2 regions of the Sutcliffiella horikoshii genome follow, and region 1 is predicted to be linked to the other one. Evidence: riboswitches for the same ligand, from Rfam matches in the RefSeq annotation. Region 1 holds a riboswitch; the other holds the start of a gene.

Evidence for each region. Region 1 has a riboswitch for S-adenosylmethionine ahead of K7887_RS02265 (YezD family protein). Riboswitches for the same ligand answer to the same signal wherever they lie in the genome.
Region 2: it holds a riboswitch for S-adenosylmethionine, as region 1 does, so the genes downstream of both, mtnK (S-methyl-5-thioribose kinase) here and K7887_RS02265 (YezD family protein) in region 1, are expected to answer to the same signal.

What each region holds. Positions count from the first base shown of each region.
Region 1 is NZ_CP082918.1:431,441-435,611, forward strand. Features, by position in the region: gene K7887_RS02255 (diacylglycerol kinase) at 272-1,192, shown strand; gene K7887_RS02260 (hypothetical protein) at 1,354-1,866, shown strand; SAM riboswitch class I at 1,988-2,092, shown strand; gene K7887_RS02265 (YezD family protein) at 2,151-2,312, shown strand; gene K7887_RS02270 (phosphoadenylyl-sulfate reductase) at 2,433-3,149, shown strand; gene K7887_RS02275 (sulfate permease) at 3,180-4,171, shown strand, end outside.
Region 2 is NZ_CP082918.1:1,454,224-1,458,394, reverse strand. Features, by position in the region: gene K7887_RS07490 (pyridoxal phosphate-dependent aminotransferase) at 1-367, opposite strand, end outside; gene K7887_RS07485 (carbon-nitrogen family hydrolase) at 466-1,248, shown strand; gene cspD (cold-shock protein CspD) at 1,625-1,822, opposite strand; SAM riboswitch class I at 2,142-2,301, shown strand; gene mtnK (S-methyl-5-thioribose kinase) at 2,403-3,599, shown strand; gene mtnA (S-methyl-5-thioribose-1-phosphate isomerase) at 3,603-4,171, shown strand, end outside.

The DNA of each region.
Region 1 (4,171 bases):
ACTTAGTGCCCCCATCTGCAGCTGCTACTTTTGAGAAGTGGCGGTGCGGGTGGGGGTTTTATTTTGGAACAATAGATTCCGCATTTCTCAAAATTTTCATTTTAATTGCATATCCACACCAGAATAGGCTAATATGTTATCAGTAGTGGATTCAGGTTCACTACTTAGTGGTATTGGTAAATATAACTATTCTATATAACAACATACAGAGACAGACTACACATAAATATAAAAGAGGGCTTAGTTAAATATACGTTTAGGATGATGGGAAATGAAACGAGCTAGGGTAATATACAATCCAACATCTGGCCGCGAGCTGTTCAAAAAGCATCTGCCAGAAGTGTTGGTTCGATTAGAAAAAGCCGGCTATGAAACATCCTGCCATGCAACAACTGGACATGGAGATGCGACAGAAGCGGCTAAGCTTGCAGTTGAACGCAGGTATGAACTTGTCGTGGCAGCCGGTGGAGATGGAACAATAAATGAAGTGGTCAACGGTCTTGCAGAACAGGACTACCGTCCACAACTTGGTATTATTCCAGTGGGAACGACCAACGACTTTGCCAGAGCACTTGACCTGCCACGTGATGATATATTAGCTTGTGTGGATGTTATTGCAGAAGGCGTCCCAATGCCAGTGGATATTGGAAAAGCCAATGATCAATACTTCATGAATATTGCTGGTGGCGGAAAAATGACCGAGCTGTCTTATGAGGTACCAATCAAGATGAAGACAATGCTTGGCCAGCTTGCCTACTACCTAAAAGGAATCGAGATGCTTCCATCTATTCGCCCGACGAACGTAACGATTGAATACGACGGAAAGATCTTTGAAGGCGAAATTATGCTGTTCCTTGTCTCCTTATCCAATTCAGTAGGCGGCTTCGAAAAGCTTGCGCCAGACTCCTGCATGAACGACGGAATGTTTGATATGATCATTCTTAAAAAAGCAAACATTGCAGACTTCATCCGTATTGCTTCTATGGCATTGCGCGGAGATCATGTGAAAGATGATTTAGTCATCTACACGAAGGCGAACAGGGTAAAAGTAAACACTCAAGAGAAAATGCAGCTAAATCTAGACGGCGAGTACGGTGGACTGCTTCCTGGGGAATTCGTTAACCTTTACCGTCATCTTGATGTCCTTGTTACGGAAAAGCGTAAGAAAATAGAAATGGCTAAATGCGAATAGAAATAAGCGGCGGAGAATGAATCCGCTGCTTATTTTTTTTTGAAAAATAGTGCGGAATCCTTTCTGCATAGGAATCTCGCATCATTTTTATTTTATTGCAACATAGACAAGGAAAAATATGTTAATGTTGAGTAAAATGGGAATGCCAGGAGGGGTTAGGATTGGTTAGTACAAAGGGGAGTAAGTATGAGGATATGTCTTGGATGGGAAGCTTGAAGAGGTTATCTGTTTTGTGTTGTCTTACAATAGTGTTAACAGGCTGTAATTTGTTTGCTCAAGGAGAACCGGATCCTGAATTCACCATCTCCTCCACTTCTGTTGGCATGGGCGGGAATGAGTATGAAACGGTGCAGTATGTCCGCTACTCCATGATTCTCACATACAATGAAAGTTTGAAAATAGCGGAAGATACGGTAGAACCCTTACTGGCCGGATGGTTGGAGGAGCGGATGCTGGACCATGAAATTGAACTGGCAGAGGAATTAGGGGATGGGCAATTCAAGCTGGAAGGGAAAGTGACCTTTGATCCGAACGGATTATCAAAAGTTGATTTGGTGAAACTCGAAGAACAAGAAGAAACAGTACAAGGTGTTCTTTTTGAAACGGTCTCGGGAGATTCCTATCAAGCTGCCATCATTGATTCGGAAACCAAGCTTACAAAGATTGGGGAATGAAGTAGCTGACTAGGACCAACTTCCCAAAAATAAAAAAATCTAAAAAAACAGTCAATAACATTGTTGACAATTCATATAAGTATGGTAGGATTAATTTTATCAAAAACAACAAATGAATCGACGCTTATCTAGAGCGGCTGAGGGACTGGCCCGTTGAAGCCCGGCAACCTGCGAACAGCAAGGTGCCAATTCCAGCAAAATGGATACCCATTTTGGAAGATAAGGTGCAGCATACATACGATGCGCCTTTTCCATAATGGGAGAGGCGTTTTTTATTTGGTGAAATGGAGGCGAGCCAACTGGCAAAGTCAGAATGGGAAGACGTGGTAACCCACTTGGAAAGAATGCTGCAATCCATCAAGTTTGGATCTATCACCCTAGTCGTACAGGATGGAAAAGTCATTCAGATAGAAAAAAATGAGAAGGTTCGCCTTCAAAAAAAATAAACACTCGCTGACCAGACAAACTGGAGGCGGTCACTTTACATGATGCTTGGCTTGGAACAACAAGCATGCACATTAAAGGGGCTGCCTTTTTGCGTTGGAAAAGAAAGGAGCAGTAACAGCATGAACCAGAAAATCACGTATGAAAATTGGAAGGAGATCTCGTCCACCTTCGAGGTTGATGATGACTCAAGAGGCGCCACCGTTGTTTTGGAGTGGGCCTATAGAGTTTACGACTCCGACGAGATAATCTATGCATCAAGTTTTGGTGCGGAGGCAGTGGTGCTGATCGACCTAATTCAAGAAGTAAAGCCTGATGCGAAAATTGTTTTTTTAGATACAGATTTGCATTTTCCGGAAACGTATAAGGTTATTGAGCAGATAGAAGAGAGATATCCGAAGTTGCAGATTGAGAAGAGGAAGCCGCAGCTAACGTTGGAGCAACAAGCCGCGGCACATGGCACGGTTCTTTGGAAAAGAGATCCCGGAAAGTGCTGCCAAATACGGAAGGTGGAACCTTTACGAGAAGCACTCACGCCAAAAAAGGCATGGATATCTGGTCTCAGAAGGGAACAATCCCCAACGAGGGCAGCCACGAATTTCCTCAACCAGGATGACAAGTTTCAAAACATCAAAATTTGCCCGCTCATCCATTGGACATGGGGGGATGTTTGGAATCATATTCGGAGCCGAGGACTTCCCTATAACGAGCTACACGATCATGGCTATCCAAGCATCGGCTGTTTTCCCTGTACACAGGCAGTCGGTGCGGAAGGTGATTCCCGCGCTGGCCGCTGGGCGGGTAGCGGCAAGACGGAGTGCGGCCTGCATACAAACTAAGGTTGGCAGTGAAGTGAAGGAGGAAAAAACATGTTAGTTACCATAGCTGTCATCGTTGGTCTGTTTTTCGCCATGAATATCGGGGCGAGCGGTGCGGCAGCATCCATGGGAATTGCCTATGGTGCAGGAGTTGTAAAAAGGAATGTGGCTTTGGTGCTATGTGGGATTGCGGTGTTCTTTGGAGCGTGGCTCGGCGGCGGAGAGGTCGTCAAGACAATGGGGAGCGGAATTGTGCCACAGAGTACCTTTACGGTGGCCATCGCCCTGATTGTCATCGCATCTGCGGCCCTATCTTTATTTTTAGCAAATGTGTTCGGCATCCCGCTTTCCACCAGTGAAGTGACCGTCGGTGCGGTTGTCGGAGCCGGAATTGTCTATCAATCCGTGTTTGTCGGAAAGCTCGCCTGGATTGTTTCGTTCTGGCTGCTGACACCGGTTCTGGCGTTTTTGTTAGCAATCGGGGCAACCTGGGTGTTGAAAAATAGAGTGGTTGATAGATGGGTTAAGTCGTCAAGGGCCGTTCCAATCTTGTCGGTGCTGGTCGTGGTGATGGGAGTGTTTGAAGCATTTTCCGCGGGGATGAACAATGTTGCCAATGCGGTGGGACCGCTTGTCGGAGCAGGGATTATGAACACTGGGCAGGGAATTCTGTGGGGAGGATTGTTTGTAGCTTTGGGCGCGCTATTGCTTGGCCAACGTGTCATGGAAACGAATGGCAAGAAGATTACAAAGCTGCGGCTGGAGGAAGGATGCGTCATTTCGGGCACGGGAGCCGGAATCGTCACGGTTGCCTCGGTGTTTGGCATTCCCGTGCCACTGACACAAATTACGACGTCTTCGATTATCGGGATTGGTTTTGTGAAGCAGGGGCGATCTGTTTTGCAAAAGGACATCGTCGTACAGCTGTTAGTTGTGTGGGTGGTGTCTCCGGTGTTATCGATGGTACTTTCCTACACGCTGATTCAGCTGTTGATTGAGCAAAATGTGTATCCGGTGATTGCGATGATCGGAGTGCTGGTATC
Region 2 (4,171 bases), 1.0 Mb from region 1:
GAACGGTATCCCCTTCATTCAATAAACATTGGGGAATTTCCACCAGTCCCGCCTTGCCGCCAAAGAGTATGGCCACTTCCGAATCGGGATTTATGTCCACTTCGTATTCTCGTTTATAAAAAGTTGCAATCGCTTCTTTAAAAAATTGGTGACCCTGAAACGGGGAATATTTATGATGATTTGGTTTTTCAACGGCTTCCTGTAACGACTTTACAATATGTTCAGGAGTCGGCTGATCAGGGTTTCCTTGTCCAAGATTAATCACATCATGACCTTGTGCGACAACCTTCCCCACCTTTTCAACCAATGAAGCAAAGAACTGTTTAGGCAGTGTATTTAATAATTCAGATTGTTGAAAGTGTTTCACCTTTTTCACCTACTTAAAAAATTCTTGAAATCCTAGTCACAAATCATATATTGTTAGATTCAACTTGTAAAGTACTTTTTCAACGGGGGGATAAAATTATGAAATGGAAAATAGCTTGTATTCAATTTGATGTAGCTTTCGGTGATCCCGAGGCAAATATAGAAAAAGCATGTGAACTTTTGACAGTTGCAGGAAAAGATCGACCTGATATCATTGTTCTTCCTGAACTGTGGTCTACAGGATATGATCTCGGGCGCCTTGATAAAATTGCCGATTCTGGCGGTTTTGTCACGACCAAATTCCTTAAATCTGCTGCAAAAGAACTAAAAACACACATTGTGGGCGGTTCGGTCGCGAAAAAAACGAACAAAGGAATTTATAATACGATGATTACGGTTAACAAAGATGGCGAAGTTGCCGGCGAATATAGTAAATTACACCTTTTCCGCTTGATGGACGAGCATCATTTCCTTCAGCCAGGAAAGACGGATGGGATGTTTGAGCTTGACGGAGAAACATGTGCAGGATTCATTTGCTATGATATCCGTTTTCCTGAATGGATCCGCGCGCATACCACTAAAGATGCAAAAGCGATATTCGTTGTTGCAGAGTGGCCTTTGGCAAGGGTTGATCATTGGCGTACCCTTCTTATTGCAAGGGCCATTGAGAACCAGTGCTATGTAATTGCATGTAATCGTTCTGGTGCTGATCCGAAGAATGCTTTTGCAGGGCACTCGATGATTATTGATCCTTGGGGAGAAATTGTGGCTGAAGCCGGGGAAGATGAGGAAATTATTACAGCTGAGATAGATTTGGATAAGGTGGAGGAAGTAAGAAAAAGAATCCCAATCTTTGAAGACCGAAGACCACAATACTATTAATCTTTTTACTTTAGTTGATTGCTTAGTCGCCGCTGTTCCTTTTCGCAATTGGCTTCTCGCTTTCCGCGGGACGGCGCTGGAGCCTCCTCACTTCGTTGCGGGGTCTCAACCTACCGTTACTCCCCCGCTGGAGTCTCCGCCATTTGCTCCAATCCACAGCTGAACATTGCGTAAAGTTACGTTAATCCTTTTACAGCTAACCCGGTTAGAGGGCTTTTCACTAACCCTTAAATGAATGAAGCCACCTTGTTGATTGGAGTGGAAGGCCCGCAGGCAAGCGAAGCGCCTGGAACGGAAATCAACTGTATTACATATTCTCTTATTCTTCCAAAACAAAAAGGACTCCGGAGTGGAGTCCTTTTCTATTTGGCTAGCATTATTTTGTAACGTTAGCAGCTTGAGGTCCACGAGCACCTTCAACGATTTCGAAAGATACTTCTTGGCCTTCTTCTAAAGTTTTGAAACCTTCGCCTTGGATTGCGGAGAAGTGTACGAATACGTCGTCTTGACCTTCAACTTCGATGAATCCAAAACCTTTTTCTGCATTGAACCATTTTACTTTACCTTGTAACATGTTTGTTCCTCCTTGTGGTTAACCCACGTAAATATTACTATTCTTGCTCTTTCAAACATTTCAAGACGAAAACGTGTTTCTGACTTTCCATATTCACGAACAAAAATAATAGTTTAATAATAACAGGTGCCTAGCATTTTTTCAAGGTTTTAACCAAACAATTCATACAATTCCATTAAATTCTTTAAATAATCTGATATTGGTTACAACAAAGATTTTTCAAAAAACTTGTTGACAATTTTCCCGGCGTCTTGTTATTATTTTCATCAAGCAATAATTTTCACACAATTTCATACATTCACAATTTAATGATTGTGATCTCTTATCAAGAGCAGGTGGAGGGATTTGGCCCTATGAAACCCAGCAACCGACCGTAATACTGTTGTGAAACAGGGCGTTACACATTTGTGGACGCCGAACGTATTAGTTCATAAGGCACGGTGCTAATTCCAGCAGAAGTTATTTCTGGCAGATAAGAGGGGAGAAGTCTACTCTTCAAGCCTCTTTCTTATGGAAAGGGGCTTTTATTTTTAAATAAATGCCCCGTTACTAATCAATAAATCACACGGGGGTAATAAATATGACCATTACAGCAACTACAGAATACGAGCCGTTAACAGAATCAACCGCTATTTCACTAGCGAAAGATCTTGAATTTTTCAAAGATGGTGCGCTATTGCATTGCCGTGAAATCGGTGATGGAAATTTGAACCTTGTCTTTCACATTAGAGACGAAAATAACACAGGAATTATTATTAAGCAGGCATTGCCTTATGCAAAGGTTGTTGGAGAAAGCTGGCCGTTGACCTTGCACAGAGCAACAATAGAAGGAAATTACTTGAAGAACGCCGCTACTTTGGTACCTAATCTTATTCCGAAAGTTTATTATACAAACGAAGCATTAGCGATAACGATCATGGAAGACCTCTCCCATTTGGAAATCGTTCGAAATGGTTTTCTAGATGGCAAGGACTTTCCGCTTCTGTCAAAGCATATTGGTGAATACTTAGCGAAAACATTGTTTTACACTTCTGATTTTGGATTAAATCAACAAGAGAAGAAAAACCTTCAGCAGGCATTTGCAAATCCAGAGCTTTGTAAGATTACCGAAGATCTAGTGTTTACAGACCCTTTTTATGAAAGTGAGACCAACGATTATGAGCCTGAGCTGCTTGGTTCGGTCGAGGATATTTGGAATGATGCGGAATTAAAGCTTGAAGTGGCAAAACTGAAATACACATTTTTAACCAACGGAGAAGCACTTCTACATGGGGACCTCCATACAGGAAGCATCTTTGCGAGTGAAATCGATACTAAAGTTATTGACCCTGAATTTGCATTTTTCGGACCGATCGGCTTTGATGTTGGACAGTTCTTTGCCAATATCCTCTTGCAAGCAATCACCAGAGACGACAGTCAAAGGGCCAGCATCACTTCCCACCTTTATCAAGTTTGGGAAGGATTCACTTTTACCTTCTCTGACTTATGGAAGACAAACAGTGTGGAACATTTCACGCAAACACCAGGCTACTTGGATTTCTTCCTGAAAAAAGTCTTTACTGATGCAATTGGATTTGCCGGATGTGAGGTTATTCGTCGAACCATTGGTTTGGCGCATGTAGCTGACCTTGATAGCCTCAAACCTTATGAGCGCAAAATTTCAGTAAAACAACAAGCTTTGTTATTAGGGCAAACACTAATTAAAAATGCAGCAAATATCCGTAACATTCAAGATGTAGAATCACTTCTTAAGAATGAACTAAAAGGGAATGGATAAATCATGACAATTACTACTAACCTACCGCTATCTGTAGAATGGAAAGACTCTTATATTCGATTATTAGATCAACAGAAATTACCTCAAGAGACGGTTTTCATTGATTTGCATACCATTAACGATGTCTATGATGCCATTGTCACTCTTAAAGTAAGGGGGGCGCCTGCAATTGGCATAACAGCAGCATACGGGCTTGTTCTCGCTGCAAACTCTTATAACATAGTTAATTTAGATGAATTTCACAGCCAGTTGAAAAAGGACCGGGACTACTTGGCAACTTCTCGTCCGACAGCAGTAAACCTTTTTTGGGCAATCGACCGACTCCTACAAGTGTCTTTGCACGCTTCTTCCGTGAACGAAGCAAAAACAAATCTTGTTCATGAAGCAATTCAAATCCAACTCGAGGACGAAGCAACATGCAGGCTTATCGGCGAGCATGCTCTTTCCTTGTTTCAAAAAAACGATAAACTGCTGACCATCTGTAATGCAGGATCTATTGCAACGGCCCGTTACGGAACAGCATTAGCTCCATTTCATTTGGCAAAAGAAAAAGAGTTCCCATTAAGTGCTTT